One region of the Spirochaeta isovalerica genome, then DNA from elsewhere that is predicted to be linked to it. Evidence: riboswitches for the same ligand, from Rfam matches in the RefSeq annotation. Region 1 holds a riboswitch; the other holds the start of a gene.
The links. A riboswitch is a leader RNA that binds a small molecule or an ion and turns the genes downstream of it on or off. The one in region 1 is predicted to bind molybdenum cofactor.
Positions count from the first base shown of each region.

Region 1 (15,520 bases):
TCAGTCCACTCGCCCAGAGCAAAAGCTCCCACCGTGGCCAGGGTCATGAGGAAATTCTCATCAAAGAGTTTCCCTTTGATGAGATCTTTAAGCGCTTTCCATACAATATCCCCTCCTATCAGAATATAGGATAATCCGTATAGAAAGAGACGGACCGGATCGGGGAAGGTGAAGATGGTGATAGATAAAAAAATCAAGGCCCCTGAGAGTACGGACCCGTGCTTTCTGAGGAATTTCCGGAAGGAGAAGGAAAGCTCTTCCCGATCTCTGTTTTCTCCGAATGAAACAGTGACTCCTTCCTCTATTTTATCGACTTCCCTCTGTATGAGATCTTTCAGTTCCTCTCTTTCAATATGACTGGTCACTGTCAGTTTTTTTGTGGCAAAGCTGAAATTGACCTCTTTGAGGAAATCATTGGCTTTGAGAGATTCTTCTATTTTCGCCGCACAGCTGGCGCAGTTTAGACCGTCTAATTGCAACTCTGTCATATCTGGTTCCTGTTATCGAATTTTATGTTTTATGTGGAGAAGGGCCACATCTATCATCTCTTCAATGTGTTCGTCATCGAGAGCGTAATACACCATTTTGCCTTCGCGTCTGGTTTTGACAATATGACTTTTTTTCAGAAGCCTGAGCTGATGGGACACACCGGACATGGAAATTTCCATGAGAGCCGACAGGTCCCCCACGCAGAGTTCCTTAATCCGTAAAGCCGCGACAATGCGCATACGGGAAGGGTCTCCAAGCAGTTTGAAAATCTCTGAGATATCGACAATATCCTCTTCCGGAATAAGGTCCCGCTCGACGGCGTCGACATTTTCCCGGTTTATGCAGCATTCAGTTTTCAATTTCCCTCTCCTTTGTTGAACAATTGAGCATATGTTCAAGTGTTCAAATAAAAAATACTGCCGAAACTGCAAATTGTCAATGACCTTACCGCTCTGAGTCCCTATTTCGTGTAACTGATCATTTCCAGTGTTATGGCGTTTTCAGCCCCGGGTCCTCTGCTGCCTGTCATTTTGAGAAGATGTCGCGAGTCCTCTTTGCTGAACCACATATAGGTTTTGGGGATCATAGAGGAGAACAGAGCCATGGCTCCACTCATTTCAGCCTTCATTTCCAGTTTCCAGGAATCGTATTGCCTGTTGTTCAGAGTTATGGTTTCTTCCCCGATGTAAGTCACGCTGAATGACATGTTTTCCATTTCCTGACCTGTCGCCAGAAAAATGAGGTTCATATCTCTGGGATTTGTGAAGGGGTAGGCTCTTAAGACATTGGCAAGATCATTGGTGTCCAGAACGGCAATTTCATCGGGTGAAAGCTGAGGTTCTTTCAAAAGCGAGACATTGGTGTTTATATCGCTTCTCTGGCCGTAAACAGTTTTATTCAAGGCTACTGGTATGAAGGAATCTGTGGTGATCCTCGTTTCGGTAAGCTGATCGCTGGAGTTCGTTTTTACAAGGAAGAAGTCTCTGTTTTCTTCCCTTATGCGATAGATCGACTGGCTGGAATATTCTATCCGGCTGTTTCTCTTTCCCATAAGGGTTTTGTACCGTATCACCTCTCCATCGGGTATAACCGGGAAATCCTGGCTGAATAATACTGTCGTTAATGTCATTAAAAAGCATGCGATAGCTGTTGTTGTTTTCATATGTTTTATTATATCCCCTTTTAAGAAAAACATTGACCGTTATGTTGGCCCGTCATAGTATTAAGAAACAATAACAATATCTTCGAACTGTCTCAGCCTAAAATCAAGCGGGATAATGGCATGCAGTCGATAGGGTATGGCGGGAAACGGCCATGCCTCCCTGTGGAAAGGAGATTTATTTCATGATTAGTAAAAGGATTATCGTTGCTTCTATCGTTTTTGTTTTATTCCATTTTGCCCTTGTCGCGGGGAACAAACCCCTCTCTCTGAGTTCTTCCTCTCCGGAGAATGGAGCTTCAGGTATTTCTGTTGATGCGGTTCTTGAGTTGGAATTTTCCAATAATGTCGTCAATCTTTCGGTACAGGAAAACAATAAGGCTTCTATAGTCTTAAGGGACGGTGACGGAAAGGTTCTCGAAATCGAAGTTATTTTTCCCGATGATCAGCTTGAGCCGGAGAAGAAAAGGATGATTGCCGTCCGCCCTGTGTCGCCCCTTGAAAAAGGAACTCTTTACACTCTGGAAATAGCCCCCACATTTCAGGCTAAAAACGGGTCTTCCCTTGCAGAACCGGTCGAGCTGACATTTACTACTGTTAAATAGAAAATGTTTATCAGCAAAAGGAGTGAGCGGCTCGTTTTTTTTCTGACTGTTCTCTCCCTGCTCCTCATCGGGATTCTCTCTCTCTGCCTGGGGCGTTATCCGCTCAAGCCGGCAGAAGTTTTCTCTGTTCTGGCCAACGCTCTTGCGGGGCGGGCGTCCGATCCCGTTCACGAAGGAATCGTTCTCTATGTAAGACTGCCGCGCATACTTCTGGGTTTTCTTGTCGGAGGGAGCCTGGCGACCTCCGGTGCGGCGTTTCAGGGCGTATTCCGCAATCCTCTGGTCAGCTCGGGTATGCTCGGAGTCAGCTCGGGAGCGGGATTCGGAGCTGCTCTGGCTATCGTGATTTTCGGCAGGACTCCTTTTATTTATCCCCTGTCCTTTTTTTTCGGGATATTGGCCGTCGTTCTCAGCTTTTTCGTAGGAAAATACACCCGTTCCGAGACTCGAATATCTCTTGTTCTCGGCGGCGTGGTCATTGGAAGCCTTTTTTCCGCCATGATCAGCTTTCTTAAATATGTTGCCGATCCCTTCGAAGAACTGCCGGCTATTGTTTTCTGGCTTATGGGAAGTCTGGCATCGGCGAGATACAGCGATATTCTACTGGCGGGAATCCCCATGATTACTGGGGCTTTCGGGCTGGTGGTGCTCGGCTACAGAATCAATGTCCTTTCCATGGGCGACCGCGAGGCCAGATCCATGGGGATTCATGTGAACATGATCCGGGGGCTGGTAATTGTTTTTGCTTCTCTCGCCTCGGCAGGCGCCGTTTCGGTCGCCGGCGTTATCGGGTGGATCGGGCTGATTGTCCCCCACATGGTCAGAATGGTGGTGGGAAGCGACAATCGAAAAGTCGTTCCCCTCAGTTTCGCCGCCGGAGGGGCCATTCTGATTCTTGTTGACGATCTGGCCAGGTTGCTCACGGGAAGCGAAATGCCTCTGGGGATTCTAACCGCATTTGTGGGAGCGCCTTTCTTCATCTATCTCCTGACCCGAACGAAGGTGAAGGGGTGGTAATGGAAAAAGAACATCTTCTTGAAGCCCGCGATCTGACTTTTCAATATGGCGAAAGGGTGGTTTTTTCCGATCTCTCCCTTGAACTGGAGAAGGGCGGAATAACCTGTCTTCTGGGGCCGAACGGCTGTGGAAAAACGACTTTGATCGATACGCTTCTGGGCTTTCATTCTCCGGTGAAAGGAGTTATAGAGTTAGGCGGCAGAAATCTGGCGGAAATGAAAGCCCGGGAAATCGCCAGAATGGCGGCTTATGTCCCCCAGACTCATGAAAAGCATTTTCCCTATTCCGTTGCCGATGTTATTCTCATGGGACGGACAGCCCATCTCGGTTTTTTTCAAGCACCCGGAAAAGAGGATCGGGAGATGGTGCGGGATCTTCTGGAGAAAACCGGCCGGCTGTCCCTGGCGGAACGGGATTACAGGGAGCTTTCCGGAGGGGAGACTCAGATCGTTCTGATTCTCCGGGCCCTTGTTCAGGAGTCGCCTCTGATCATTATGGACGAGCCGACAAGCCATCTTGACTTCAAGAACGAACTCGTACTTCTGGAAATGATTCACGAACTGGCGGAAAGCCGTAACAGAGGGGTCCTTATGTCGACCCATTCTCCTAACCAGGCTCTTTTTCTGGCAAACCGGGATCTTTCTGTCAGAGTCGTTCTTATGGACGAATCGGGTCGTCTTATCTCCGGAACGCCCCGGGAAATACTTACAGTTGAAAATATGGCATCCTTCTACGGGATTAAAGCCGTCCAGCTTAAAAACGAGGAGGGAAACCTGACAAGCCTCTTCCCTCTGGAAATTATCAGGAGTCAGACATGAAAACAGGCCGAATCATCATTGTGATCTCGTTTTTTTTTATACTGGTTTCCGCGGGACAGAATGATGAACTGGAAAAGAGTGCCCTGCCGGAGAGACAAACCGTTATAGACAGCTGGGGAAGAGAGGTCTCCATTCCCGATGATATCGAGCGCATAGGATGTCTCTACGCTTTTACGGCCCATGTGGTTACCATGCTCGGTCGCGGCGATGATATCGAAGCCGTCGTATACGGTTCAAAGAGAGACCGTCTCCTTATTGAGATCAATCCCCATATCGCCGAAGCGGGTATACCTTCCGATGACGGAATTATCAACATCGAAGAACTGCTGAAGCTGGACCTGGACGTGATTTTCCTCAAAGGTGAGACGGCTCTTCTCGATACGGAGGTCGAGAAGCTGGAGCGCTTCGGCCTGGACTATATCGTTATCGATTACGAAACCGTAGAAGAACAGCAGAGAGCAATTGAAATTATCGGAGCCGTTATAGGCCGTGAGAAAGAAGCCGCCGCATATAACAGCTTTTACAATGATGCTTTCCGACGGGTGGAGGAGGCTCTGGTTTCCCTTGAAGAAGAGGAAAAGCTCCGGGTTTTTCATTCGGTAAATGAAGCGTCGCGGACAGATGCTCCCGGGACGCTCGGAGCCCAGTGGACCGCCGCAGCCGGTGTGATCAATGTGAGTATCAACGATCCATTGCGGTTTCACGATAATAAGCACTTCGCCTCGCTTGAACAGATATACCTCTGGGATCCCGATGTCATTATTTACAATCAGGAAGGCGTCGGGGATTATATTCTGGGAAGTGAAAAGTGGAGCGGTCTCAAAGCGGTCCGCAAGGGAAAAGTCTACCAGATTCCCGTGGGCATATCCCGGTGGGGCCATCCCGGGGGTATGGAAACTCCGCTGGCTCTTCTCTGGACGGCCTCGACGCTCTATCCCGCTTATTTTCCCGACCTGGATATGCATGAGGAGATCCGGAAATTCTACGGTACTTTCTTTGACTATAGGCCGGACGATGTGATGATTGAGTCCATTCTGTCGGGAAAGGGGATGAGAATGCCCAAAGGAGCTGTTCGTGCGGAAGAATAAGAAGATGAAGATACTGATCGCCATGGATGATACGGACAATCTGGAAAGCCCCGGCACAGGGCACATCCTGGAGGAATTCCGCAGTTATTTCCGTGAAAGAGAATGGGGTGCCACCGAGGCCATTTCCCGGCATCAGCTTCTGGTGGATCCGCGGGTGCCCTATACATCGCACAACAGCACTATGTGTTTCTCCGCCGAAATTGAACCGGATTCATTGGATGGGATCCGGAAAAAAGCTGCGGATTTCCTCGTAGGCTCCTGCGCTTCCGGGTCCGATCCCGGATTGGCAATTGCTGTTTTGGATAATCTTTCCCTTGGGGAAGAGCTGGAGGATTTCGGCAGAATGGCGCAATCAGCGGTTCTGACCAAGGAGAAAGCCTACGGACTGGCGGATAAGGCCGGCGTTTTTCTATCAGAGCACGGCGGAACAGGGGACGGGATAATCGGAGCTCTGGCGGGAATCGGATTGAGACTCTCGGGAGACGACGGGAGGTTCCGGGGGCAACTTGAAGGCTTAAGTCCCGATAAAACATACAGCTTAAAAGAGATAGTCGATCACAAACAGATCGATAGCGTCATCATCGCAGATCCCGGAGAGCTGCCGGAAGATCGATCTCCTTCATCTTTAACTCGATTTCTGGAAGCAAAACGATACGGTACATTGCCTGATTGTGATGTTTTTCTCTATGATAAAATTAAGACAGTCTTCCGCTTTCACCAGTCTGTTCTCCTCCTCTGTTACAGAGACGGGAGACTGACGAACTGGAGTAAAGAGGAGTTAAAAGCTTTCTAGGAGAGCCTAATGCTTGTTGAGAGATATAAAAGGAACGGTTCCACAATATCTGAGTCAGAACAGAAGGTTCTTAAGGGGAAAAAGGTTCTGGTCGCGGGCTGCGGGGGACTGGGCGGTTATGTTATCGAGCTGCTGGCCAGAGCCGGCGTGGGTACTATCGGAGCTGTTGATCCCGACATTTTCGATGTGACCAATTTGAACCGGCAGCTTCTCTCGGAAGAAAAATTGTTGGGTTCGTCCAAGGCGGAAGCGGCTTATCGAAGATGCGCCGCCATTAACAGTGACATCACAGTCATTTCCCGGAAAACAAAAATAGACAGGGTTAATGTCCTGGAGATTCTCGACGGATATGACCTGGCTGTCGATGCTCTTGACAATATTCCGGGAAGGCTGGCTCTGCAGTCCGGGGCGGAAAAAAAGAACATCCCTCTGGTTCACGGGGCTATCAGCGGCTGGTACGGTCAGGTTTCCCTTATCGAACCGGGAGACAGGCTGTTTGATATAATCTATCCCGAAGGGGTAGATACAATCGTTGACGGAACAGCGGGAAATCCCTCATTCTCTCCCGCAGTCGTAGCCGGTTTCCAGGCGGCCGAGGTTCTCAAATCCCTTCTCGGGAAAGGGGAGAGACTCAGAAATAAACTGTTATATTTCGATCTTCTGGAAAACCGGTATCAGATTATGAACCTTTAGCCTCATGATTTCCGGTGGTTTTCGGAAAAAACCGATCAGCTTTCCAGTATGAGAACATCCTTTCCGGCGATGGAGAGGTCTCCCTGCAGTTTCTCTCCCGTTAGAATATTAGTCCAGGAACCCCGGGGATCAACTTTTTTCAGTTTATCGGAGTGATTCAGAAGGAAGAGATATTGCTTCCCTTCTTTAACGCGGACTGTTACTTCCAGGTCATCCTGAGGTTCAACAATTCTGTCGATCCCCGCAGCGGCTCCGTAATCATCCAGAATATATTTCAGGTACTCCCTGTCGGGCTGCGTTCCCAGATAGAGAACTTTACCTTTTCCAAAGCTGTTCTCTGTAACCGCCGGCATACCGGCATAGTAATCCTCCCGGAAACAGGCTATGGCTTCAGCTCCTTCCAGGTGGATGACTTCGCAAATAAGACCGCAATCGTATTTCTCTCCGCCTGTCTCTATCTGATTGGTCTGGTCCCGATAGAGGGCGTCTACCTCCTCTACCCATATTCCTGTGAGATTTCTCAGGGCACCGGGGTAGCCTCCCATATAAACCTGGTCGTTTTCGTCGACTATACCGCTGAAATAGGTGGTGATAAGGTATCCGCCGGCAGCCACATAGCTTTCCAGGTTTTCTTTCTCGCTCATCCTGACCATATTCAAAAGCGGCGCGACAACCATTTTATAGCCCTGCAGATCATCGCCGGGACGGACGATATCCACGGAAATATTCAGGCTGTTCAGAACCCGGTAGTATTCCAGGAGAATATCAAAGTAATTCAGGTCGATGGAGGGGCCGCTCGAATAGTTTACCGACCACCAGTTGTCCCAGTTCATAACCAGAGCCGCATCTGTCTTCACCCGGGCTCCCAGAAGAGTGTCACCCAGTTTCTCCAGTTCCCCTCCCAGTTCCTTCAGTTCCCGTCCCATGCGCGTATCGAGACGGTCCGCGTGGGGAATCAGTGCCGCGTGGTATTTCTCACAGGCGCCCCGCCCCTGGCGGACCTGGAAAAACAGCAGGCCTTCCGATCCGTGGGCCACCGTCTGATAACTGAGAAGACGCATAACTCCGGGTCTCTTCTGGGCGTTGAAATCCTGCCAGTTCTGCTGGCTTGGAGTCTGCTCCATAATAATGAAGTTTTCCCCTTTTTTGATGGACCGGACGATATCGTGGCGGAAAGAGGAACCGGACCAGTGTTCCGTATTGGAGGGATAGCTGTCCCAGGATGCCACATCGATAATCTCTCCCTGTTCGAAAAGATCGATCCAGGGTGTTATCCCCCAGATATTTGTGGTTATGGGAATGTCCGGCGTAATACCCCGTATAACATCGGCTTCGTTTTTCAGGCAGCTGTTTATGCTGGCCGACATGAAGCGGTGGTAATCAATGGTCATGGCCTGAAACGTCGTGCCGTCCCGATCCCCCAGCCGGCCCGGCAGCAGTTCGGAAAGAGCGGAAACTGTCTGAATCTCATCCCAGTCGTGATAGGTATGACCCCAGAACGCCGTGTACCATTTGTCATTGAGATTTTCCAGGGATTTGTATTTCTCTTTCAGCCAGCTTATAAACTCCTGGCGGCAGGTTTCGCAATAACAGTAGGTTCCGTATTCATTATTGATATGCCAGAGGGCGAGGGATTTCCGTTTGCCGTAACGCTCAGCCAATTTTCCGGCTATAGAAGCGGACAGGCGACGGTAATCCCTGTTGTTCGGGCAGAACTGGGTCCTGGCTCCGTAATTCCGCCTGCGGCCGTATTTATCCACAGGCTGCATTTCCGGGTAGAATTTGGCCATCCAGGGGGGCTGGGCTGCGGTCGGCGTCGCCAGGTTGATCCGCATGCCGTTTTCTTCCGCCAGATCGAATATCCGGTCCAGCTCATCGAAATTCCAGCTGTTTTCAGCCGGCTGGATTTTAGACCAGGAAAAAACATTGATTGTCAGAGTATCGGCCTTCAGCTCCTTGAGCATTTCCATATCGCGGAACCAGTATTCCTCGGGCCACTGTTCGGGATTGTAATCTCCTCCGAAGGAAATTCTGCTTTGGTTGTTCCACTTCATAAGGTAATGCTCCTCAAATCGTTCTATTTACAAGTATAACTCCCCTTGGGGATTTCCGGAACAGGGGAGGCTCCGGTTCCGTAGCTGCCGGCTTTTTGGTGCACTTATTTTCCCGGCAGTAATTGGCAATAGGCTCTATTTATCTCCTTGGATTTTTCCAGACCTTCGGGATTGATGTCCGGATGATATTTTTTCATCAGGTTTTTGTAGCGGTCTTTCAGATCCTTTAAAATGATGGGCTGATCGGGAGAGTAGGCGAAGAGGCGCCTCGCAATCTTTTCCTCCTCGCTGACCGGAGAACGGGGTCTGGCCGGCGGTTCGATTCTTCCTTTTGATATGAGGTAATTCTTCAGTTCCGGGATGAATCGGGAAAAGAGGTTTCTGTATGGGATAATTTCCCGGCGGAAGAGTTCATAGGCCAGCGACCGGAGTAGTCTTATCCTGTTTTCCCCCGGGTCAACGTTGATGGAAGTCAGCAGTTTCCCGATAGCTCTATCTGTTATAGGGCCATGAGGAAAGTACTCTTCCAGATATATATCGATGGACCTGTGGAAATTGCCGAATCTGTCAAAAATAGAGAGGAAGGACTCATATTCGATCAGATGATTGTTTCTCTCTTCCCAAATCTGTTCTATCAGAAAAGACTGGAGATCTGTCTGCACGGCAAAGGGTATCCACAAACCGGCATTCCAGAATGCTTCGGGAGCTTTATCCAGACCAATCGTTTCCAACAGGCTTATGAGAGCTCCCGCATCATTGTGCGTAAATTGAGAAATGCTGAAGCTGACCAGGGGATTCGTACTGGAAACTATCTGCCTGTAGACATCTGTCATGTCCAGATCGAGGAGTTCCAGAATCCTGTCCCGGGATATTTGCCAGTGACCGTTTTCATTGCTGATAGATATTATGTAATTTGTCAGTTCGGAAAGAGCGATGTCTTCAATCATATAGTTCTGATTCTTCAATATTCGGTTTTTCCTGTCATAAAGTAGAATAATTTTATCGATTTCATCACCCGAATAAAAAGGCCCCTTAATCCGGTTGTCCATGGCAGGTTGGACTTCCCGGATTAAGGGGCCTGTACATCAGTTTTAATTCTTATAGATCAGTCGTCGTCTTCATCTTCCTCCAGGATGCCGTCATCATCGGAATCGACACCGAAGTCGGCTGATTCCTCGATATTTTTTTCAATGACTTTCATCAGGTCCAATTCATCGACTGACAGCGATCCATTGTCCTCAAGAAGATTAATGTCTCCGGCGATAGCGGTTAAATCGATATTCTTTTCCGTTTCTGGATTGCTGAAATCGAACCATCTATCCATCCGGAAGGCAACGATCAGTTCTGACAGCCCGGAGATGGCGAATGAATTAACCGAATCGGAATCTTTCAATTGTATTTCCTCTTCGGAAGTGTAAGCCAGGACGAAAGGCTGATCCGCTCCGACCAGTGGGGAATATGTGCCTTCAAGGTAGAGCGATCTGCCGAACATGGGATCTCCGTCAACGGCCAGGGCATTACTGCTGTCGTCAGTCTCTGTCCCTGTCAGCCGATCGATTTTCATCTGGACTTCATCGTACTCTCCATCGGGGAGGTCAATGGCGGGGAAATCGGGGGTCACGGTACTGTTCATCAGATCGACCAGATAGGTTCCCGAGTATTCGCTTTCCTCATCATCCTCGCCTTCGAGCTCAATTTCAATCTCTTTTACTGCCATATAGGCTTTTGTTAAGGTCAGGGTGCCGCCATCGGATCCGTCTTTGTTTGTAACGGTTATGGAAACCGACGGGCTTCCGGCGACCCTGCTGATGGATGAGCTGACCGATGATGATCCGGAAACAGCTTCTCCCGGTTTTGTAGCCTGAATTGAAAAGGTGGTCAATGTAGGGCTGCTTGGGCTGCTGGGGCTGTTGTCACAAGAAGCGGCCAGAATTAAAACGGATAATGCCATAATCAGAATAATAGATGTTGTTAAGTTAATGGATTTGATTTTCATATTTGTCCTCCAAAGACTTTTCTGTCTTGCTTATGGAACACAATATATTTTCGAAATTTGCCAGAAATATGCCATTGTAAAAAAAAATGATTTTTTTATTTTCCGGTGTCAATCATAGGAAATGTCAAGATGAAGGTGCTCCCTTTTCCGGCAGGAGATTCCACCGTGAGACGACCCTTATGCATTTCCATAATAGATCTGGCAATTGATAACCCGAGGCCTCTGCCGCCTGTACCCCTGTTTCGGGAATCATCGAGGCGGTATAGACGCTCAAAGATCTCATCAATCTCACCGGCAGGAATTCCCGGTCCCTGATCGGTTACAGATATCGAAATCTGTTTTTTTGTTCTGAAAAGACGGATGACAATTTCTTCAGATTCCGGGGCATATTTCAGACAGTTCTCCAATAGATTCGAGATAACCTGCCGGATCCTTATCCCGTCGCCCTGAATGATTGTTTCGCCATCCAGCTCATTCTGGAAAATCAGTGCTATATTAAGCCGGTCGGCATTAAATTGCCATCTTTCCGTTTCTTTTTTGATAATCCCCGGGAGATCGACAGTCTGTATTTCAAGACTTATTTCACCGGCATCTGTTTCCGCCAGCCAGTCCAGATCCTTGATCAGACCTGATAATTTGTCAATTTCAGCTCTTATGCTTTCAAGCCCTTCGTCTTTATCAATAAGTCCGTTCTGGATGCCTCTAGCGTCGAGATCAATAATATTGAGAGGTGTATTGATTTCATGGGACAGGTCTCCGATCAGTCTTTGCCGCAATTCTTTCTGTTTTTTCAAAGTCTGGGACATCTGGTTGAAGGATTCGGTAAGAGCCGCCAATTCTGCTGTTTTATAGGTTTCTGTTATCTGTATATTGTTACCTGATCGGATTTCCCCGGATGCCCTTGAGAGTCTGGTTAAGGGACGTGAGAGCCTGTTTGATAAGACCGCGGCAGGGATCAAAGCAATCAGAATGGCTCCGAGCGTAAGGATAAACTGCTCTTTTAATGCGGACAGCAAATAGTCGGTTGTTTTTGTTTCAAGGTATTTTTCATCGACATACAGTACGATCCGCCCTATTGTCAAATTGGTGACATAATCTGTCAGGTTTTCCGATTTCCCTTCTATGAGAACAGTATCGCGGCTGTCAAACAGCTCGGTAAAGCTGTTGTAAAGTTTTTTTCCAGTGCTGTCTTCAACGATAACTCTGAATGCATGTCCTTCTTTATTATCAGGCATAGTGGATGTCAGATCTCTTACGGTGGATGCAAGATTGTTCCAGTTCCCCTGTCTGGAGTAGAGAAGGCTGAGAATGTTTGCCATATTGGCCGATTGCACTTCTGTAAGGAGTATGGGAAGCCGCCTCGTTGTATTGAAATGCTCAATCCCTATGCTGAGAAAAAAAGACATGACAATTATAAAGGCGAAAGAAGTTGAAATATTCAGGAAAAGACTGATCTTTCTTTTTAGCATTCCAGTTTGTATCCACCGCCGTAAACCGTTTTAATTGGGTTGAAGTCCTGTCTGTTTATAAGATGTCTGATTCTTTTTATATGGTTATCAATAGCTCTCTCATATCCGGAAAATCGGGATTGGAATGCTAATTCGATCAATCTTGAGCGGCTGAGAATAACATTGGGATTCTCCATAAATACGAGCATTATGGAGAGCTGGGCCTGACTTAATTCGATTAATTCTCCATTAACCGAGAACACCCCTTCATCTCTGTTGTATTCCAAAGGCCCGCACTGCAGTATTCTGGCTGTCTCTTTACGGCTCCTGCGCAGAAGGGCCTTTATTCTGCCGATCAGCTCCTCAGGATCAAAAGGTTTGGTTATATAATCGTCAGCACCTATGTCGAGACCGTTCAGAAGGTCCCGCTTGGTATTTTTGGCGGTGAGGATGATTATGGGGATATCATGTCTCTGCCTGATTCTGCTGCAGACTTCCTCTCCTCTTATTCCCGGAATCATCAAGTCGAGAAGAATCAGATCGGGTTTCGTGTTTCTGGCCATTTCCAGACCGTCTCTGCCGTCATAAGCAGTCGATGTTTGAAAACCGGCTTTCTCAAGATATATTTTGATCCATTGGGCTATCTTCTTTTCATCCTCGATAATCAGGATTCTGCTGTTCCTGTCCATCAGCTTTCATCCGGCTCATCGGGATCATCCGGCTCATCGGGATCATCCGGCTCATCGGGATCGTCCGGTTCATCGGGATCGTCCGGTTCATCGGGATCGTCCGGTTCATCGGGATCGTCCGGTTCATCGGGATCGTCCGGTTCATCGGTGTCGTCCGATTCATCGGGATCATGACTTCCACCAGATGAAGAAGAGGATCTCTTCTTAGAATCGCTGAGCGAGTTTTCCCATTCGTCTCTGGTTCTGTTGTATCGGCTTCGAAGCTGGGAACTGGAGAGAGATCCGGTCTGGTAGGCAACCAGGAGATTCTGCAGATTAACAAACATTCTGTTTCTTAAAAAACCTGATGATCTCTGGTAGCTCTCCATTTTGAGAATTGCCTCTTCCACGGAGATTGTATCCATGGTCAGTTCCATCAACACCTTTTTATAGGTATCGAGCAGTTCTTTCTGGTACTCCAGTACGGAACTGTTTCCCTCTTGAATTCTCAGATCCGGTATTCTTTTATCCCGCAGGTAGGAAAAATAGAGCAGCGCGTTTTCCCGGGAAATCTCCCCGTCGCCCAGCTGGTCGATAAATGAGTCAATGATTCCCGACTCGTCATTATAGGATATGTTATGGGCTTCCCTCAGTTCCCTGAGCTGTTTTTTTGCCTGGGCTACTGTCAATTCTCCGGCTTCAAGAGAATCGATTATCTGCGGATACTGAACGGATAGCTCGGACTGAAATTCTTTCCTTTCCATTATTCCAGAGGAAAACAATGAGTGGAGTTGTAAGGAGAGTGCCGCCAGTATTATAAAATATCTTTTCATTCTATATTTCCAGAATAATCAATCCACCTATCTTTTGTAAAGAATCGTTATTTATATCATGTCATCAAAAGGAATGGAGTTTTTCTTTTCTCCCCCGGTCCTGTCAATCAATTGCATGATCGTCATGACCCACATTGCTATCATAATTGCAATTATTGTTATCGTTACTACCATAATTCCCTTTATTGGCGACAATCCGGGCAATCATCGCTTTAGCCGTTTCGGCGTCAATCTGTCTACTGGCCAGGTCCTCCAGAACTGATTCAAGTTGAAAGTCCGCCGTCTGATCCTTTTCAATAAGCCGGTTCATAACTGGAAACCTCCTCATTGTCAATTTAGAATCAAATCTTGTCAGAATTATGTCATTACTGAGTTAATTGGTAAAAAAATGCTTTATCAGAATTCGTTTCTTCCGTATCTCAAAAACTGATGCACCTTCTTCAGTTCATCGGGGATGGCAATTGTCTGGGGACAGTGTGACAGACATTTCCCACACTCGATGCAGAGCGAAGCATTGCCGTCGGGAACTGTTTTATTGACTTTCACTTTGTTGGAAGCCAGTTTCCTGTACTTCCGTTTGGTATTAAAGAGCATTATCCTGTCCCAGAGCGTTTCCGGCTTCATATTGGCAGAATTGGCCAGAGCAAAGTTTTCCGGGATATTCACGCCGGCGGGACAGGGCATGCAGTACTGGCAGGCTGTACAGGGCACGAGTATTTTTTCCCGATAGATGGAGATAATGGAGTTTATGGTTCCATTTTCTTCTTCAGTCAGTTTCCCGATTCCCGATTTTTCCGCGCTTTCCAGGTTCTGCTCCAGCTGTTCCCCAGTACTCATGCCGCTGAGAACGACCGAAACTTCCGGCAGGTTCCACAGATACTGGAGCGCCCAGTCGACTGGTGTTCGCTTAACGGAACTCGCTTCAAGCAGCTTCCTCGCTTCTTTGGGCGGCTTGGCGAGCATTCCCCCCTTCAGCGGTTCCATAATGGTGACAGCCATGCCTTTTTCCGCGGCGTATTTCAGCCCTTCTTCTCCGGCCTGGACAGTCGTGTCCAGGTAGTTGTATTGGATCTGGGTCAGATCCCAATCGTAAAAGTCGATTATTTTCTTGAATACGGGCAGCGTATCATGGAAGGAGAAACCTATATTTCTGATCCTTCCTGCATCCCGTTCTTTTTCCATCTCTTTTATTAGTTCGAAATCTTTCACTTTATTGAAATTCTTCTCATTCAAAGCGTGAAAGAGATAGCAGTCGACATAATCCGTCTGAAGTTTCTCCAGCTGGGCATGGAAATACTTCCCGAAATCCTCTTGTTTATTGACGAGAAACATAGGCAATTTGGTAACGAGAAAAACCTTTTCCCGGTATCCGTCCAGTAGAGCTTTCCCCAGAATCTTTTCGCTGGCGCCCAGATGGTAGGGCCAGGCCGTATCAATATAATTGACTCCGCTGTCAATGGCGTGCCTGATCATGCGGATCGCTTCTTTTTCATCAACCCGCGGATCGAGAGGGTTTTTCATAGAGGGGAGTCTCATGGCTCCGAATCCGAGTGCTGATACTTTGAAATCGATTTTTCCTAATTGACGGTACTGCATTCATATCTCCTCATCTCATTGCGCGGATAAACATTTCTGTAAGGGCAGGGAATTCAAAGAGCCTGCTCATTCGGGATTTAACTGATGGGGCAGCTTTGGAAAATCATCAAAGGAGCAGGCTGATTGCAAAATAACCCTACATTATTATATTGTCAATTGATTTACACCGGGTCTGATTCCCCGGAGCGAATCAGTAGTCTTTAAACTATGTCTTCTCAGAGAAGAAGAATACCCATCATATAAGCACCTTCGCTTTCGGAGAT
Region 1 covers NZ_JACHGJ010000003.1:130,862-146,381, forward strand. Annotated here, with positions in the region: gene HNR50_RS10170 (heavy metal translocating P-type ATPase) at 1-488, opposite strand, end outside; gene HNR50_RS10175 (ArsR/SmtB family transcription factor) at 501-848, opposite strand; gene HNR50_RS10180 (hypothetical protein) at 950-1,651, opposite strand; molybdenum cofactor riboswitch at 1,720-1,840, shown strand; gene HNR50_RS10185 (Ig-like domain-containing domain) at 1,834-2,253, shown strand; gene HNR50_RS10190 (FecCD family ABC transporter permease) at 2,257-3,270, shown strand; gene HNR50_RS10195 (ABC transporter ATP-binding protein) at 3,270-4,088, shown strand; gene HNR50_RS10200 (ABC transporter substrate-binding protein) at 4,085-5,176, shown strand; gene HNR50_RS10205 (hypothetical protein) at 5,163-5,969, shown strand; gene HNR50_RS10210 (HesA/MoeB/ThiF family protein) at 5,979-6,662, shown strand; gene HNR50_RS10215 (beta-galactosidase) at 6,698-8,716, opposite strand; gene HNR50_RS10220 (J domain-containing protein) at 8,821-9,765, opposite strand; gene HNR50_RS10225 (hypothetical protein) at 9,822-10,712, opposite strand; gene HNR50_RS10230 (sensor histidine kinase) at 10,808-12,181, opposite strand; gene HNR50_RS10235 (response regulator transcription factor) at 12,175-12,849, opposite strand; gene HNR50_RS22180 (hypothetical protein) at 12,849-13,592, opposite strand; gene HNR50_RS10245 (hypothetical protein) at 13,765-13,971, opposite strand; gene HNR50_RS10250 (aldo/keto reductase) at 14,058-15,257, opposite strand; gene HNR50_RS10255 (GNAT family N-acetyltransferase) at 15,473-15,520, opposite strand, start outside.

Region 2 (15,520 bases), on a different contig from region 1:
GGAAGAGGCTTCGCTTATGGTGTTCCTCATGGCTTTTATGGGGCTGTTGCTTCTAAGCATAGCCCCCACAAGCCCGGGCATGGCACCGGAAAGCACCAATGTATCGCCGGAGGCCAGAACCCTAGCCTCCGGCTCATCAACACAACCGTTATTGAGAATCAGAGTCTGAACCTCTTTTTCCATCTGATCCTTTGAGAGATTCAGAACTCTGAGGATGAAAGCGGTTACCGTTTCCTCTTCAAGAAAGGGAACCAGAACTCCTTTCTGCAATTCCATGGTGAGTATAAGACTGCCGCTTTCATTTTTCCCGATATATTTCATATTACCAGTTGAAAACCTGATCCAGTTCTTCGTCTGTCACGTCGAAAATGGCATCATGAGGAGCCAGTCTCTCCCGTTTGAAGTACATGGGAAGCCTGTCGTGCTCTTTGGTAAATCCCGCTCTTTTGTTGAACTCCCGCTCCCAGGTCAGAATGTCTTTACCGAGGGCTGTTACGTCATCGGCAGTCAGATTCAGGCCGTGGAATGCGTTAATCAGATCGACGAAAGCGTTGAAGGTTTCAGGCTGATCGAGAATGGGAAAAGCTATAAAGAGACACATTCCCGTCGAGTCTATGGCTGCCGTGGCGATCTGCAGGTTCCGAGAGAGTTCGATCTGCCCCTGAGGTTTCAGAGGATCGACAAATCCGCCCACTTTAAGGATGTTGGTGGCAATGGCGTAACCGGCCGTGTGGTCTGCTCCCATAGGTGTGGTGGCATAGGTTACTCCGATACCCTGAATCGGTCTCGGGTCGTAGGCAGGCATGGCCTGTCCTTTGACGACCGGAGCTCTCTCGATACCGAATGTCTTGGCCGCAACAGCGGCTCCGCTTCCGAGGATTCTACCCAGAGGCGTCCCTTCGCCGACTTCCCTGACCAGTTTCATCGCGCCTTCGGCGTCTCCGAATTCACAGAGTCCCGCTTCCATGGCCACACCGATGGTGGCGCCCATTTCGATCGTATCCAATCCGAAATCGTCATCCATACGGTCCATTCTGGCGATGGCGTCCAGGTCATCGATACCGCAGTTGGCTCCGTGAGCCCAGACTGTTTCGTATTCCGGCTGCTTGGTTATATAGTTTCCATCTTTGTCCACATAGGTACCGGAACACTGAATAACGCAGCCGCGATGGCATCCGTGGGTAGCCAGGCCGCCCCGTGAAGTTTCGGTTTCAGCCTGGGTTTCGCCGCTGATGTTATGAACTTTGTCGAACTGTCCCGTTGTGAAGTTGTTAGTGGGAAATCCGCCCGCTTCGTTGATAACATTGGCAAGGACGTTGGTCCCGTAGGCGGGGAGCCCCTGTCCGGAAACCGCGTGTTTCTTGATTCCGGCGATAAACTCTTTGTTGGCGGCTTTGAAAGCCTCATCATTAACAGGCTTTCTGACGGAACAGCCCGCATCATCGAGAACAAGGGCTTTTATGCCTTTGGAAGCCATTACGGCGCCGACGCCTCCCCTTCCGCAATGTCTGGTAGGTCTTAATTCCATATCGGTTACGGCGATTGATGAGTTGGCCATCTTTCTTTCACCGGCAGAACCGATAGACATATAAGCGCATTTTTCACCGTATTTGGCCACAAGTTTTTCTACAGCCGCATAGTTGTTCAGGCCTGTTATATCGTCGGCGGGAACGATTTCCACGCTGTCTTTCCTGACAATTAGAGTATAGAGTTTTCCCTCAGGAGATTCCCCTTCGAGAATGATGGCGGCGTAACCGATCTTAGCCAGAACCTGGGCTGCCTGACCTCCCGCGTTGGATTCCTTAATCGTTCCGGTCAAAGGGCTCTTGCAGCCGACGGATAGACGCCCGGAAATCGCCGCGGCGCTTCCCGACATAAGCCCCGGAGCAATTACAAGCTTATTTTCCGGCCCCAGAGGGTGGCAGAGAGGAGGAACTTCCGTAAAAATGACTTTTGAGGTGAGAGCGCGCCCGCCGATCCCGGCATAGTCGCCTACTTCTTCGATAGAGTATTCCGGTTTGGAACTCATCCTGACACGTAAAATTTTATCCATACATTTCTCCCTTGTCTGATTTCTCCTTTCCAAACACGGGAGGCCGGGGGATTTCTCCACAAGACCCTGACGGTCTGCATTCCATAGAAGACTTTAGGAAAACAGACTCGGAGATGGATTATTTATAATTATACAATGCATTTCTGATTTGTAAATGTTAAGATTTTAAAGGATCAGGTCAGGAGGGAACAGATGAGATTGACTTCTTCCTCTACAACCGCGAAAGACAGAGATTCCCGTACAATCCTCATAACCAATCTCTGTGTGTAGGCAATAAGCATATCGATTGTGGCGAACTCGGAGTAATCTACAGATTCGGGACGGGACAGATCCTGATTGGAAACAAATGTCCTGGTGCTGATCTCCCGCTGCATGAAATCCACATACTTTTTATCGGGATATCCCCTGCTGAAGAAGATATCGAAACAGCTGATAAACATATATTCCTGAAGCTGGTTTTCAAGAATATCTTTTATAATCTCTTTCACTTCAACAGCCGGTTTACCCAGAATATTCCAGGTATCGAAAAAACTGACTTTTCTCAGGTTGAGAATCTGGATATCTACGGCAATTTTTTCTTTGGATTCATAATAATTGTAAAGGCTCCTACGGGTTATGGAGGACGCTTCGGCAATCATCTGCATGGAAACTCTGTCAATTCCCTGATCGATGAAAAGAACTTTGGCGGCTTCGAGGATTTCTCCTCTTTTTTTATTAAGGGTCCTTGAATCGTCATAGCCCAGTATTCCGAGATCCATCACTATGAGTCTCCTTCAATGCCCTAAAGCAGCTTATCTATCAGCATAATGTAATCGTGATATTTGACAATGCCCTGCTCTTTATGAGCTTCAAGTCTGAAACTGATCCTTTCAAGATAGGCGATCAGGCTTTCAAAACATATTTTCGCCATCAATTCAGGAGCCACGGAAGCATCTCTAAAGCTCCCATTAATTTTTAACTGAGTAAAATACTCGATAATTTTCGTATTGTTCAGAAGATAGTTGACGAAGAGATTTTCTTCCCCTATTAAATCATTCCGCTCCCGGGCGTACTGATCGAAATAGACAGTAAAGGCCAGTCGTTCGGAATCCTTGATGAGATAATTGTAAAGCGAGACAAGACAGTGTTTGATTCCCTCTTTGTTCATGTCTCCAGGCTGCAGTTTGTAGTTGCAGTTATCCAGGACATCATTCAACAGCAGTTTGTGAAGGAGAAGAGCGAGTTCCTCTTTGGTATCGTAATGATTATAAAGCGTTCTCCGGGTCAAGCCGACGGCGTCTGCGATATCCACCATTGTCGTCCTGAAAATTCCGTTGCGGGCGAAAAGCTCGAACGATGCTTCCAGGATGCGTCGGCGGGTTTTTATAACGGTACGGCTCAGCGTTTTGTCTTCTATATGGTTAAACATCATTAAATTACTCGATAAGGTACACCATACAAAAATTTTCACACTCAGGCAACGGTTGAAAAGGGGGAACCTTTATTTTATCGATAAAAAAAGAACAAAATTAAAAATAAACTAATTTTTCCCTTCAGGTATGGTAAACTTCCGGCTGTCGAAGCGGTCGCCGCCCAGCCAGAGATCGATCTTGATACCACTGCCGGTTCTGGCAACATCGCAGTGCTTGAGCTGCCACCCCAGAAGATTGAGCCTGGAGGAGCCCAGAAGGTCGTGACCGGTCATAGCGCCGTAATAGCTGGCCAGTTCGGGTCTTTTCCGGCTGTTGAGGGCCTTGTCTATTTTTTTGATTTCCTCATCGCTGTGTTCGTTGTCATCGATAATGCACAGATGAAGGCCGTCTTCCTCCTGATGAAGGGAGATAACCATCCTCATGGGATCGCCCTGGAGAATATAACTTGAGATTTCCCCGATAAGATGGAGAATGAAGTCTTTTCTTTTCATATCAGAATTCCTCTTTGTTCGTTCTGTACCACTGAATAACAGCAATTATTAGAGATGCCGTCAAACCTCCGGCAAAACCATTGTTATAGAGATTCATGCCGCCGTGCCAGGCCCCCGTCTGGAGCACCATGAGGAGATGAATGATACCGGCCGCCACACCGGCGGGAATACCGAATTCTCCGGCCAGGGGAGCCAGCGTCGTAGAAAAAATCGCCGCGAGAACAGGGCCGGGGGAATTAAGGGAATTCCCTGTAGCCAGAGTAGCCAGGATGACACCGGTAACAACAGGCCAGGCATTGGAAATATGGGTACCGAAAGCCCCGAAACCCATTATGGTAAGCAAACCGCCGATAACAGATCCGTTAAAAGGCGCTCCGATAAGGTAGATATAAAGTGAACCGGCCAAGCCGATCAGTCCGCTGTTGAGCAGGGTTCCTCCCGCGGAGACGAGATCGATAAAATCCGAGGGAAGACGGCCGGGTATGGTAAGAATTTCTCTCAGGGCTTTCCAGACCTTCCTCCCGTCTCTGACGATTCCGGCAGCGATCAGCAGGAGCGACATGGCCGGAACGAGAAGTGACAGATAGGGGTTTGTCCCCTCGAACCAGTAAAAAGCCCCGGCATATTCATGGCCGAATCCCCGTAAAAGTGCGGCGGCGAAAAGCCCGAAGAAACCGCAGGTCAGCCCCATATTATAGAGGTTATACCCCTGATGGAGATGGAGCATGGAAACAGCGATGGCGGGAAGAAAGAAACCTGTAACGATCCCCCCGGCTGTACCGGCAAGAACAGCCGCCAGAGGAGGCAGTCCCAGTTCCCAGGCAAGAGTGCTGACAAGAGGAGCCAGAGCCGTTCCGAAAAGGGCGATCATAAGATAGTCACGGAGACCTTTTCCCACAAGCCGGGCCGATAGATATACACCGAAAAAAATCGGTAGGATATTGAGAGGGGTTTTTCCGAAAAGACCGAAACCCGCCATAGTCAGAACAGCGGCGAAAGTCGGTCCCGAGAGGGGTATCCGGGACACCAGAATCAAAAGAAGGCCAATAGCCCCTACAAGAGCTCCGTTCAACAGGGCTCCGCCGGTACCGGCGATTTCAATATAATCATTAATAAGCCTGGCCGGATGTGTTTGTATTTTCAAAAAACCTTTCGCGGTCGCACTAATGCCGGAATCGGCCAGACCGGTAAAGATCATTCCTGTCAGAAGCAAGGACAGAATTATCAGAAGATAAGTATGGTTACTGATTTCTTTTTGAGCCATATGGGATTCTTACATGAAATATAGTGTCTATCAATCCATTTCTATGACTTCGCGCAACTTTTTGGCAAGACTTCCCATGGAAAAGGGTTTCTGGATAAACAGAGAACCCATTTCCAGAATATTCTGCTGTGCCATGGCCTTGTCGGCATAACCCGACATGTACAGGACCTTCAGATTTTTCCGGCTCCGGGATATTTTTTCATAAAGCTCTCTGCCGTTCATATCGGGCATGATGACATCGGTAAGAAGGATATCCACTTTCCCCTTGTAGGTTGAGAGAACATTTATAGCTTCCGTGCCGTTGGCGCTGCTCAGGACATTATATCCCAGATCCCGCAGAATGGTTTCCGTCAGTTCTTTAACCTGCCTGTTGTCTTCGGCGACTAGAACTGTTTCAGACCCCCGTCGGTTTTCTCCATCTGCTTCTTTCTTTTCCGCCGGCAGATTTTCCGAACTCAAGGGAAGATAGACTTTAAAGGTCGACCCCCGTCCGGGTTCGCTGTAGACAAGGATATCGCCGTTATGCTGGTTCACGATACCATATACCGTGGCAAGTCCGAGTCCGATGCCGAACTCGCCCTTCGTAGAGAAAAAGGGTTCGAAGATTTTATCCTTGATTTCCGGCGCCATCCCCTGTCCCGTATCGCTGATGGCCAGCAGAACATAAGACCCCTTTTCGATATTATTGTACTTCCGTCCCGAACTGTTCTCCATTTCCACAACTGTCAACTCTACAGTGAGAACTCCTCCGGCAGGCATGGCATCCTGGGCATTGACGCATAAATTGAGAATAACCTGCTCGATCTGTCCGGGATCGGCCATGACTATGGGTGTTTTTTCCGATTCTACAATTTCAATGGAAATATCTTCGCGTATGGTTCTCTTGAGAAGTTTCTGGAACCCCGTAACCACTTTGTTGAGATCAAGCGGCTTATACTCCAGCTCCTGTTTGCGGCTGAAGGCCAGTAGCTGCTGAACCAGATCACGGGCTTTGCCACCCGCTTTGAAGATCTGCTGGACCTGCCTTTTCAGGGCTTCGTTCTCCATTTTGTTCATAAGCATTTCGCTGTAGCCCAGTATCGGAGTCAATAGATTATTCAGATCGTGAGCTACCCCGCCGGCAAGCCGGCCGATGGATTCGACCTTTTGGGTCTGCTGAAGCTGCTCTTCTATGCGCGATTTCTCCTCCAGTTCGATACGCATCAGTTCAAAAACTCTGGCGGTTTCATCCACTTCCCTGTAGGACGTCTCAATATTGAGAGGACTTTTCAGATTACCGCTGCCCACCGATTTCGCAGCGCCCTGCAGACGGATAAGGGGCTGGACTATCGACCGGGTTATGAAAAATCCGATAAGAATGGTAACAAGCCCCAGAGACAGGGATATGATAAGGGAAGAGGTTCTGTTTTTTTTCAAAGCTCCGATATAGTCATCTTCGGGAATATAGATTCCCAGCAACCAGGGCCAATAAGAAGCCTTGAAGGGAGCAAACATGGCATGGAAGACCTGATTCTCATAATTAAAGGTGAAAAAAAGCTCGCTCTTTTCATCCAGTTCATATTCTTTCGATTGCAGGGCTTCATAAGCCGCTTTACTCACTTCGTCTTCCAGTTCGCCGATAGTGGCCAGATGAACAGCATCATCATCGGTATTGACTGTAAGCTGACTTTTTTCGGGATAGGCCAGAACCTTGCCCGTGTTATCGAGAATAAAGGCTTTTCCGTTTTTTCCTATGCTCAGACTGGCCAGAAAATCGGAAAGTTCGGAAATTTCGATATCCACCCCGACGACACCATGAAGAGAACCGTTATCATTATAGACCGGGCTGGCTGTCGTAATTCCGGGATTACGGGAGGTGAAAAAGACATAGGGATCGGTCCATATCAGACTTCTGGCCTCTATAGCCTGAATGAACCAGGGTCTCTTCCGGGGGTCATAAGTATCCTGATCATCGGAATACTGGCGGGTTTCCCGGAAAAACAGATCAGTCTCCCGGAACACGACAGAACGCTCTCCATCAGTCAGAGAGATGTTCTTTGTCATAAACCCCTCTTCGCCGCGGCGGGAAACCATGACGAACTCCCCTTCAACCGTTCCGTAATAAATGTTGGAGAACTGGGAATTGACCATCAGCTGCTCAAAGAAATAGTGCTCCATTTCGTTTTTACGGCTGGATGTGACTATTTTGTTAACAGCCAGACCGCTCGTGAGCAGAGCGGCGTCCCGGGCAGGATAGAGGTGACTGCGCGACTTATCTATGGTGTAGGAAGAAATATTACCCATTATCTCTCTGGCATGTTCGGTAAAGACCTGCTTCGAAGAGAAATAAGTCGAAAGGATGATGAAGCTTATAATTCCCATAACCAGACCGGGCATCCCGAGAATGAGAATAAAGCGGATCGATATTTTCTTTTTCACGTTCATATATGATAAGATCAGAAAAATTTGGTGTCAACTATGAAAAAAGCCGCTGAACTCGTAGAACAGCGGCTCGTTTTTTCCAACAGCAGACAGGTCAATCAATTCCCGTCTGTCGTAACTTCCTCTCTCAGAGATTCAAGCTCTCCGATGATAGAATCAAGCTTAGTTGAAACTTCGTTGATTTTCGCCTCCGTATCCGATACGGCTTTCTGCTTCTCGGCAATCAATTCCTCATTTCTGGCGACGATGGCTTCCCGTCTCGCCGAATCATTGGTCAGGAATTCCACTTCGTCTTTATCCGAAGCGACCTGTTCGGTCAACCTGGTCTGCTCTGTCCTTAAAATCCACATTACGCTTTTCAGCTCGGCCCGGCTCGAATCCAGTCTATCCAGAGTCTCTCTGTCTTTCGTTTCCCGGCTGATGGAATTCAGTTCCAGATTGGTTTCACTGGCATAAGCCAGATTCTCCGCGATTTTCTCCAGCCTGGATTCAGAGGTCTGAATTCTGTTTTCCAGAAAGGCCTTTCTCTCTGCATTGGTTTCTATTATCGTCCTGTGATTGTCATTGGTTCTCTGAAGTCTGGCTATCTCTTCATTTGTCTCTTTTACATCAACATAATTTGAATCAGCCTGAGCCCCGATGGAATACACTCCTGCCAGCAACAAACAAAGCAATGCTATGGATCTTTGCTTCATCTTTCTCTCCTGTTTCAATTCGATCTTTATTGAAATTATAAGAAGCGGTGGTGGTTTTTACAAATTCGCAGAGGAGAAAAGTTGGAGAAAAAAGATCAGTCGTCTACAGGTTCGAGTTCCTCGACCGGCTCTTCAAAGGCTTCCAGTTCTTCAATGGGTTCAGAATCTGGCGTATAGGGAACGGCGACGGGGAGTCTGTATATATCTTCCCGGATTTCAGGCTGGAAGGGATTGTATTCTGGAACGTCTCCTCCCACCTCAATCAGCTCTCCCAGATCGCTTTCATCCTCAACGGGTATGAGAACACCGGGAGCAGAAGAATCATCCGAAAGAGAATCCTCATCCAGGGGAACGGGAATATCATGTTTATGATTTTTGCCGGAGACGCGCAGAACTAATGAATAAAAAAGCAGAACCGCCAGAGTTCCGGCTAAATGCAGAGTTCTGTTTTCGATCAGGAACAATCGGTCTATGAGGAAAAGGGAAAAAGCCAGAGCCATGATGAGAATAGCAGCTCCCCTCCCTTTTTTTACCGTGTTTTTCATACTGGCTCTATTATAGTATGACCCATCTGAAAATTAAACACATTTTCTTTTTAACAATTGTTAATATCCTGAATCTTGAATTAAAGGTGAGTTTTACCTATTCTTTGGTTTATGCAGAAATTCAACAAATACAGCGGAAGACTTATAATTACGACAGCCCTTTATTTTCTCGTTCAGATACTCTATTCATGGAGAATGGAACCGACGGGTAAAGCCCAGCTGTTCAGCCTTGTATCAGCAGCTATTATCGGAGCCAATATCTTCTTTATCATAAGGCTCAACAATAAATTCAGCGATCAGCTATTAAAAGTTTTCAACAGCTATCTGCTGATTTCAACTTTCGGTTTTTATCTGGCATACTGTCTTAAGGCCTCGCTTATAACAAGCGACCCCGATGTTCTGAAAACGCCACTGTTTCTGGAACTGCTTCTGCTGGCTTCACTCTTATTCAATGCCTGGCAGATTTTCCTCTACTCCAGAGAGATAAAAGCCTGGGAGAAGAAAAATGCCAAAAAGAAGAAGAGCCTCTTCGGGGAAATCTTCAGCTGGGTGGATGCCCTTCTATCTGCGGTCATCTTCGTGTTGCTGATCAATATCTTTCTGATTCAGATTTACAGCATTCCCTCTGAGTCGATGTACCCGGTCTTTTTTGTCAAAGACAGACCGGTAGTGGACAAAATAACAAGAGGACCGGAACTCCCCTTCACCAGATTCCGGATCCCCCCGCTTCAGAAAATCCACAGGGGAGACATCGTCACATTCCGGAACCCGAAATACAAAAAAACCGTAGAAAGCGAATTGAAGCATCTTCTCTCCCAGTTCCTTTATATGATTACTTTTACAACCGTCAATATTGACCGCTACGACGAAGCGGGAAATGAAAAAGCCGATCCGCTGGTAAAGAGGGTGGTAGGCCTTCCGGGAGAACAGATTCAGATTATCAATGATGTTATTTATTATCGCGAAAGCCTCGATGAGGAGTTCAAAATTCTGGAAAAAGACATACATTCGGAAACGGATCTTTATACTCTGCCTCAGAGCAGTCTGAACCAGCTCCAGTATCTACCGATCGACAGAGCGGCCAGAGAGATGCTGACCGAATGGGACAGAGCCATCAGCGGTCTCGACCGGACGGCTGTTCTCAACGAAATAGACAATAAGAAGCGTGAAGCGGAAGGAATCCGCAATCGATTGATAGCATCCCATCTCGCCGCGGTTAAAAACGGACTTCAGAACAAATACGACAGAATTAATAAAGGGTACCTATCCATAGATCTGTCATATCAGCCTTTTCAGAAAATTGAAAACCTCCGCGACGACAATGTCCATTTTATCTACAACCTGGACGATGCGGAACTGTGGAGCAGGGGCTGGGAGTTTCTGTCTCACGGAGCCCGGGGCGGAGAGGGAGAATTCTTCGATACGGCATCCAATACGGACCTGAGATACAAGCAGATCGTAAGTTCCTGGATTCTTGACAATCTGCGCTATATGGAAGGTGTTTTCACCGGTCTTCCCACCGATGCGGCCGAGTCCGGACTGGAAGAGGACGAACGGCTTCTGGGAGAGTTTCTGGGCTACATTCTCCGCTACTATGACTTCCGCAACCTTCCCCCTTTCCCGGCGAACGGCCTGATCGAAGATGACAACTACTTCGTCATGGGGGACAACCGGTACAACTCCCTGGACTTGAGGCACGGCCTGAACAAAGCGGACCGCTTCTTCGTGGGAGAGGACGAGAACAGCTTTGTTCACAAGTCCTACCTGCACCCCGTCACCATCGACGAGCGGTGGATCGAGGGATTCGTCGTCTTCCGGCTCTTCCCTCTGGGACGGATCGGCATCCCCTGATAAGAGACTGCTAAGGGGCGGGTATCAATTCCCGCCCATCCACCAGTCCAGGTCCTGCTGCCGCTCTTCTTCGGAGCTGTACATACCCATTACGTCATTCAGCCTTAGGGACATTTCCAGAAAAGCCCTTCCCTGAGAGGTTACCATATTACCGTCGACAACGACCGCCGACTCATTGGTAATGATGCTCTCGCTGAAGAGCGGATATCCCCATTTCCAGTCAGGGCCTATACCGGCACTGTTTCCCGTGCACTTCTTTCCCTTCAGCAGCCCCATGGCCGCCATAAGCCCTGTCCCTCCGCATATTCCCGCGACGACACCGCCCCTGTCTGCCACGGCTGTCAGAAAGCTGCGAAGCGTGGCGTTTTCAAAAAGAGATGTGGGATTGCCGCCGGGAATGACAAATAGATCGATTTCGGCCGGATTTATCTCATCAAGCGTTTTATGGGGAATCATCACCATATTCTCTTCGCTCTTAAAAGGCCGCTGCTCCAGCGCCGCTGTAATAAGACCATCGTGGAATTGAAAAGCCGTACAGGCCACTTCAAAATTGGAAAAATCATCGTAATAGAACAGTAAAGTTTTAATCTTTTTCATAATGTTGAAAAGTATACAGTAATTGTACAGTTCCGTGGGATGATTCATAATAAATATATGGTTGCCATATCAAAAAATTCCATAAGCCCTCTGACGCCGGAGCTTGAGAAGCGGATTCTTCACAATCCTCTGCTCAATATCGATACTTTCATCATCCCCTCCCCCTATGTGAAGAATCCGAATCTGATAAAGGATTATGAACACAGTTTCGTCTATATCCACGAGGGAGAGCTTCTGGGCTACATTCTTGTTTACGCCGACAGGGAGAAGAAAGATTTCCTTATTTACAAAGTGACCACGAGCCCCTTCGGCCGCGGAATGGGGATAGGGACCCTCTTTATCGAATTTCTGGCGGAAATGATTCCCACGGGATCCACCATAAGCCTTTATGTCTGGGAGAAACAGCAGGATACCATGGATTTCTTTTCCAGCATGGGCTTCATATCTGAAGAGTCCATCGTTTACAGGAACCTGATCTATCACTACTTTTCCGCGACCCGGGCTCAGATTATCAAGCGAAGCAGCACCAGGAAGATCCGGGGGAACTCCGCTCTGGAAGAGATAGGCAACACCCGCCACGACGCGCGGAAAGTGGTTCGCCTTCTCTCTTCCATGGTGGAAAAGCTGGCTCTGGAAAACTGCGACCGCATTATCGAAGACATCAACCGGGAAACCACGGGCCTGATCAATATCCTCAACTCTTTCCGGGACAGCATCGAAACCATACATGAAGTGAACCTGAAGGATCTGATTACCGAAAGGATCATTCCCTATATCGAAACGTCCATGAAAGACTGTGATATTAAGTTCCATATGGAGTCCCGAATTTCTTCGATCAAAGGCTCCTATGTCAATATCAGCCGCGCGCTGATCAATCTCTTCGCCAACTCGATTGACGCGATCAAGGAGAAAGGAGAGAGGGGCATGATCACCATTCAGCTCTCTCAGGATGAGGAAAACGTCTACCTGATGGTCGGCGACAACGGCACGGGAATCAAGGCCGAGCTGATGATAAAAGACGAAGAGGGCTATCCCGCCTTCATGGGACAGACAACGAAGATCCGGAAACAGGGGGAAGGGCTCGGAACGGTTCAGATTTTCTCAACCATCGGCGTGGAGAACATCGCCATCAACAGCGTCGTGGGAGAGGGAACCTACTGGACCCTGCGCTTCAAGAAGAAACAGAAAGAGAAGGAAAAGTGGTTCATGAGTCTGGAACGGCGTTACTTCGAGTTTACCGGACTGCAGGAATCGACGAAAATCACAGGAAGAACACCCCACAATGCGGTAATATCCGTCATCTGGCAGATGAGAAAAATGGAAATCTTCCTTTTCGACATCATCATGCAGTTCAGCAAGTTCCACAATATGCGCGATGTCTACCGTCAGATTCTGATTTATCTGCAGGGTTATGAATCGGAGGAAAAGCTGCTGGAGACCATCGAGAGCTACCGCTGCGACCATCCGGTTATCAAGGAATGGATGTACCGCATATCCCTGGCGATCAGAGATACCATGGTGAAGCTGGAAAAACATGTCGACCTGAACGGATACAAAGGGGAACTGTTCAAGAGTTACGGTCAGGCCATCGGCAATATCATGATCTTCACTCTCGATCCGGAAACGGGGAATTTCCTCGTTACGGACCGGAAACTGGCTGAGCATTTCGACTTTGTCTATTACCTGAAAAAGGAACGGGATGATCTGCTGAGAGGGGAATTTATCGGCGATATGAAAAATCCCGACAGCCCTATCCTTTTCGGAGTATGGCATATTGATTCCGATGAGGACCTGTTAGAGAAACTAAAGAAAATACGCGAGGGGGCGCGCCGGCTCGTCGAAATAGGAATTGACGAAACCAAGAAGCTGGCCTTTTACCAGACGACCTATTGCGAAAATGATAAAGATATCAATACGGACAAAACAACGACCTTCGGAGAGTTCATTCATCTGGAGGACCGGGAGCTCGAAAAGTTTATGCGTACAGCCGATGACGAGTTCGCCGGATTCCTGGTGCACAGGGACTAGCTACCCCCGGGCCAGAATAATCTCGATCACCGTACCTTCCGGAGAAGTGCGGATTTTCATATTCCCTTCGTATTTTTCCAGTGTTCGGAGAACCGAAACCATACCCAGGCCGGTTCCCTCTTTTTTTGTCGTTCTGCCGACCTTGAAGGCATCGCACCGGGAACAATCGCCAGTGCAGTCCTTCTCCAGGCAGGCTTTAATACCGGGGCCGTTATCGGAAAAAGAAATAATGCTTTCCGTCGTCTGTCCTTTGATACCTATAGTCAGGACGGGATCGTAATCTTTATGCCCCTGCTCATCCATGGCGGTTTTGTATTCTACCAATGCTTCATAAGCATTTTTCAGAAGGTTTTCAAATATCTGGGAGATCTCCGAGGGGTTCCCGTAAAAAAAGACCTCATCGGTAAATTCAGTATTTGTGGTTACAATCCTGAACTGCTTGTTGATATTGAAAACTTCCAGAAGGCTGTATAGAAGGGCGTTGATGCTGAACTCCATATCGGTTTCCGCCTGGGAGTATTTTGCCAGAGTGAGGATATTGCGAATTTTGGATTGCAGATTTTTATTGCCCTTTCTAACGAACTCGACGGCTTTGTGCTCCACATCCTCCTCAAGCATGCTCACGGCCATGGACATGAGCCCCAGGTCTCCGTTCATATTGTGAACCAGCCCGGAGATGTTTTCTCCGAGATTGACGAAGACACGGCTTTTCTCGATTTGGGTATTCAGCTTCTGATTTTCCAGAGTGAGGCGTTTGATGTCATCTTCGAAGACGATGATGATCAGGAGAATTGTCGTAAATAGAAAATTCAACTGATTAAGAATAAGCCAAAGTCCCAGTTCTTCATCAGCCGTAATGGCCATAATAGGGTTGGACAGGATACTCATGAATATGGATAATCCCAAGAATAAAAGAACAATTATATGGTATAAGGATGTTCGCTTAATGAAGACCGAATGTTTTTTTGAAAGAAAGTAAACGAATATGAAAAGGATATAGCCTACTTTATAGATAACAGCATTGGATACTATGACAAAGCCCGATATGAAATATAAAAAAACGACTTGAATTCTTCTGCTGGCAGGTTTATCCCCGATGGAAAAGAGAATAAGAAACAGCAATTCAAAAACAATAAAAGGGATCAACGAAGAAGCAGCTACTTCTTCGTTGTCCTTGAGGATGGTAAAAACCATTGAAAAAGTGAAAAAGAAAAAGAAAAGGGCGTTTATCTTCTGATAACGACTAATCCCACCAAGTCCCCCGGAGAGACGCTTCTTCGACCGCTCCTCCGGCTTCTCCCTGTCGGTCCCAGTTGGCTTTTTCGATTTTGACCCATTCATCTATTTTTCCTTCATGTTTTTCCTGACCGGGAGTCCGGAAAACTGTAAATCTTTCATCGGGATTCTTTCTGAAATAATCGGTTGCAGGAAATATATCGTGAACAGCTTCGACTGCCAGGAGAATCACACCGCGGCGGAAGAGGTAAATCTTTTGCTCCTCTTCGGCCTCATATCCATTTATCATCTCATATAATTCACCGAATCTCTGGAAAAGTCCACGATTTTTCCATTCATCGACTACAAATCCCTTTACTGATTTTTCTGTTTCTGCCAGAACCTGATCGAAAACACTCTGATTCATAATACACTCCCTTCAGTTTATTTTTCAGAGTATTTTATCATATTATAAACTTTTTCTGTGTATTATTTATCACTCCAGAGAACAACCCTGTTGCGTCCTTCTTCTTTAGCCAGATAGAGCGCCTTATCGGCATGTTTAAGAAGGATTTCCTCCGATAGCCGACGATCGTTTACCGCTACTCCGCAGGAAAAAGTGAATTTGATATCGATTTTGTTATGGGTAACCGTTACAGACCGGACGATATCGAGAAGCTTCTCACCAATAAATACAGCTTCCCTTCGATCGGTCCGGGGCAGCAGGACGAGAAACTCCTCTCCGCCCCAGCGGGCTTTCAAATCAGTCTCCCTGAGATTGTGCCTGAGAATTTCCGCCATTTTTTTAATAACGGCATCTCCCCCGTCATGGCCGAAGCGGTCATTAACCAGCTTGAAGTGATCCAGATCCAGCATGAGAAGAGAGAAGGTTTCTCCCGAACGCCTGTAGTCGCTGATAAAATGCTCGAGAATGCTGCTCATGAAACG
Region 2 covers NZ_JACHGJ010000005.1:15,621-31,140, forward strand. Annotated here, with positions in the region: gene HNR50_RS13045 (hypothetical protein) at 1-321, opposite strand, end outside; gene HNR50_RS13050 (aldehyde ferredoxin oxidoreductase family protein) at 323-2,053, opposite strand; molybdenum cofactor riboswitch at 2,060-2,178, opposite strand; gene HNR50_RS13055 (TetR/AcrR family transcriptional regulator) at 2,227-2,811, opposite strand; gene HNR50_RS13060 (TetR/AcrR family transcriptional regulator) at 2,835-3,464, opposite strand; gene HNR50_RS13065 (hypothetical protein) at 3,573-3,956, opposite strand; gene HNR50_RS13070 (DUF1576 domain-containing protein) at 3,958-5,220, opposite strand; gene HNR50_RS13075 (cache domain-containing protein) at 5,251-7,638, opposite strand; gene HNR50_RS13080 (hypothetical protein) at 7,740-8,336, opposite strand; gene HNR50_RS13085 (hypothetical protein) at 8,432-8,881, opposite strand; gene lepB (signal peptidase I) at 8,993-10,732, shown strand; gene HNR50_RS13095 (DJ-1/PfpI family protein) at 10,757-11,329, opposite strand; gene HNR50_RS13100 (GNAT family N-acetyltransferase) at 11,387-13,357, shown strand; gene HNR50_RS13105 (ATP-binding protein) at 13,358-14,263, opposite strand; gene HNR50_RS13110 (hypothetical protein) at 14,454-14,594, shown strand; gene HNR50_RS13115 (hypothetical protein) at 14,601-14,999, opposite strand; gene HNR50_RS13120 (sensor domain-containing diguanylate cyclase) at 15,062-15,520, opposite strand, start outside.
Region 2: linked by a shared signal. The riboswitch ahead of HNR50_RS13050 (aldehyde ferredoxin oxidoreductase family protein) and the one ahead of HNR50_RS10185 (Ig-like domain-containing domain) in region 1 are both predicted to bind molybdenum cofactor.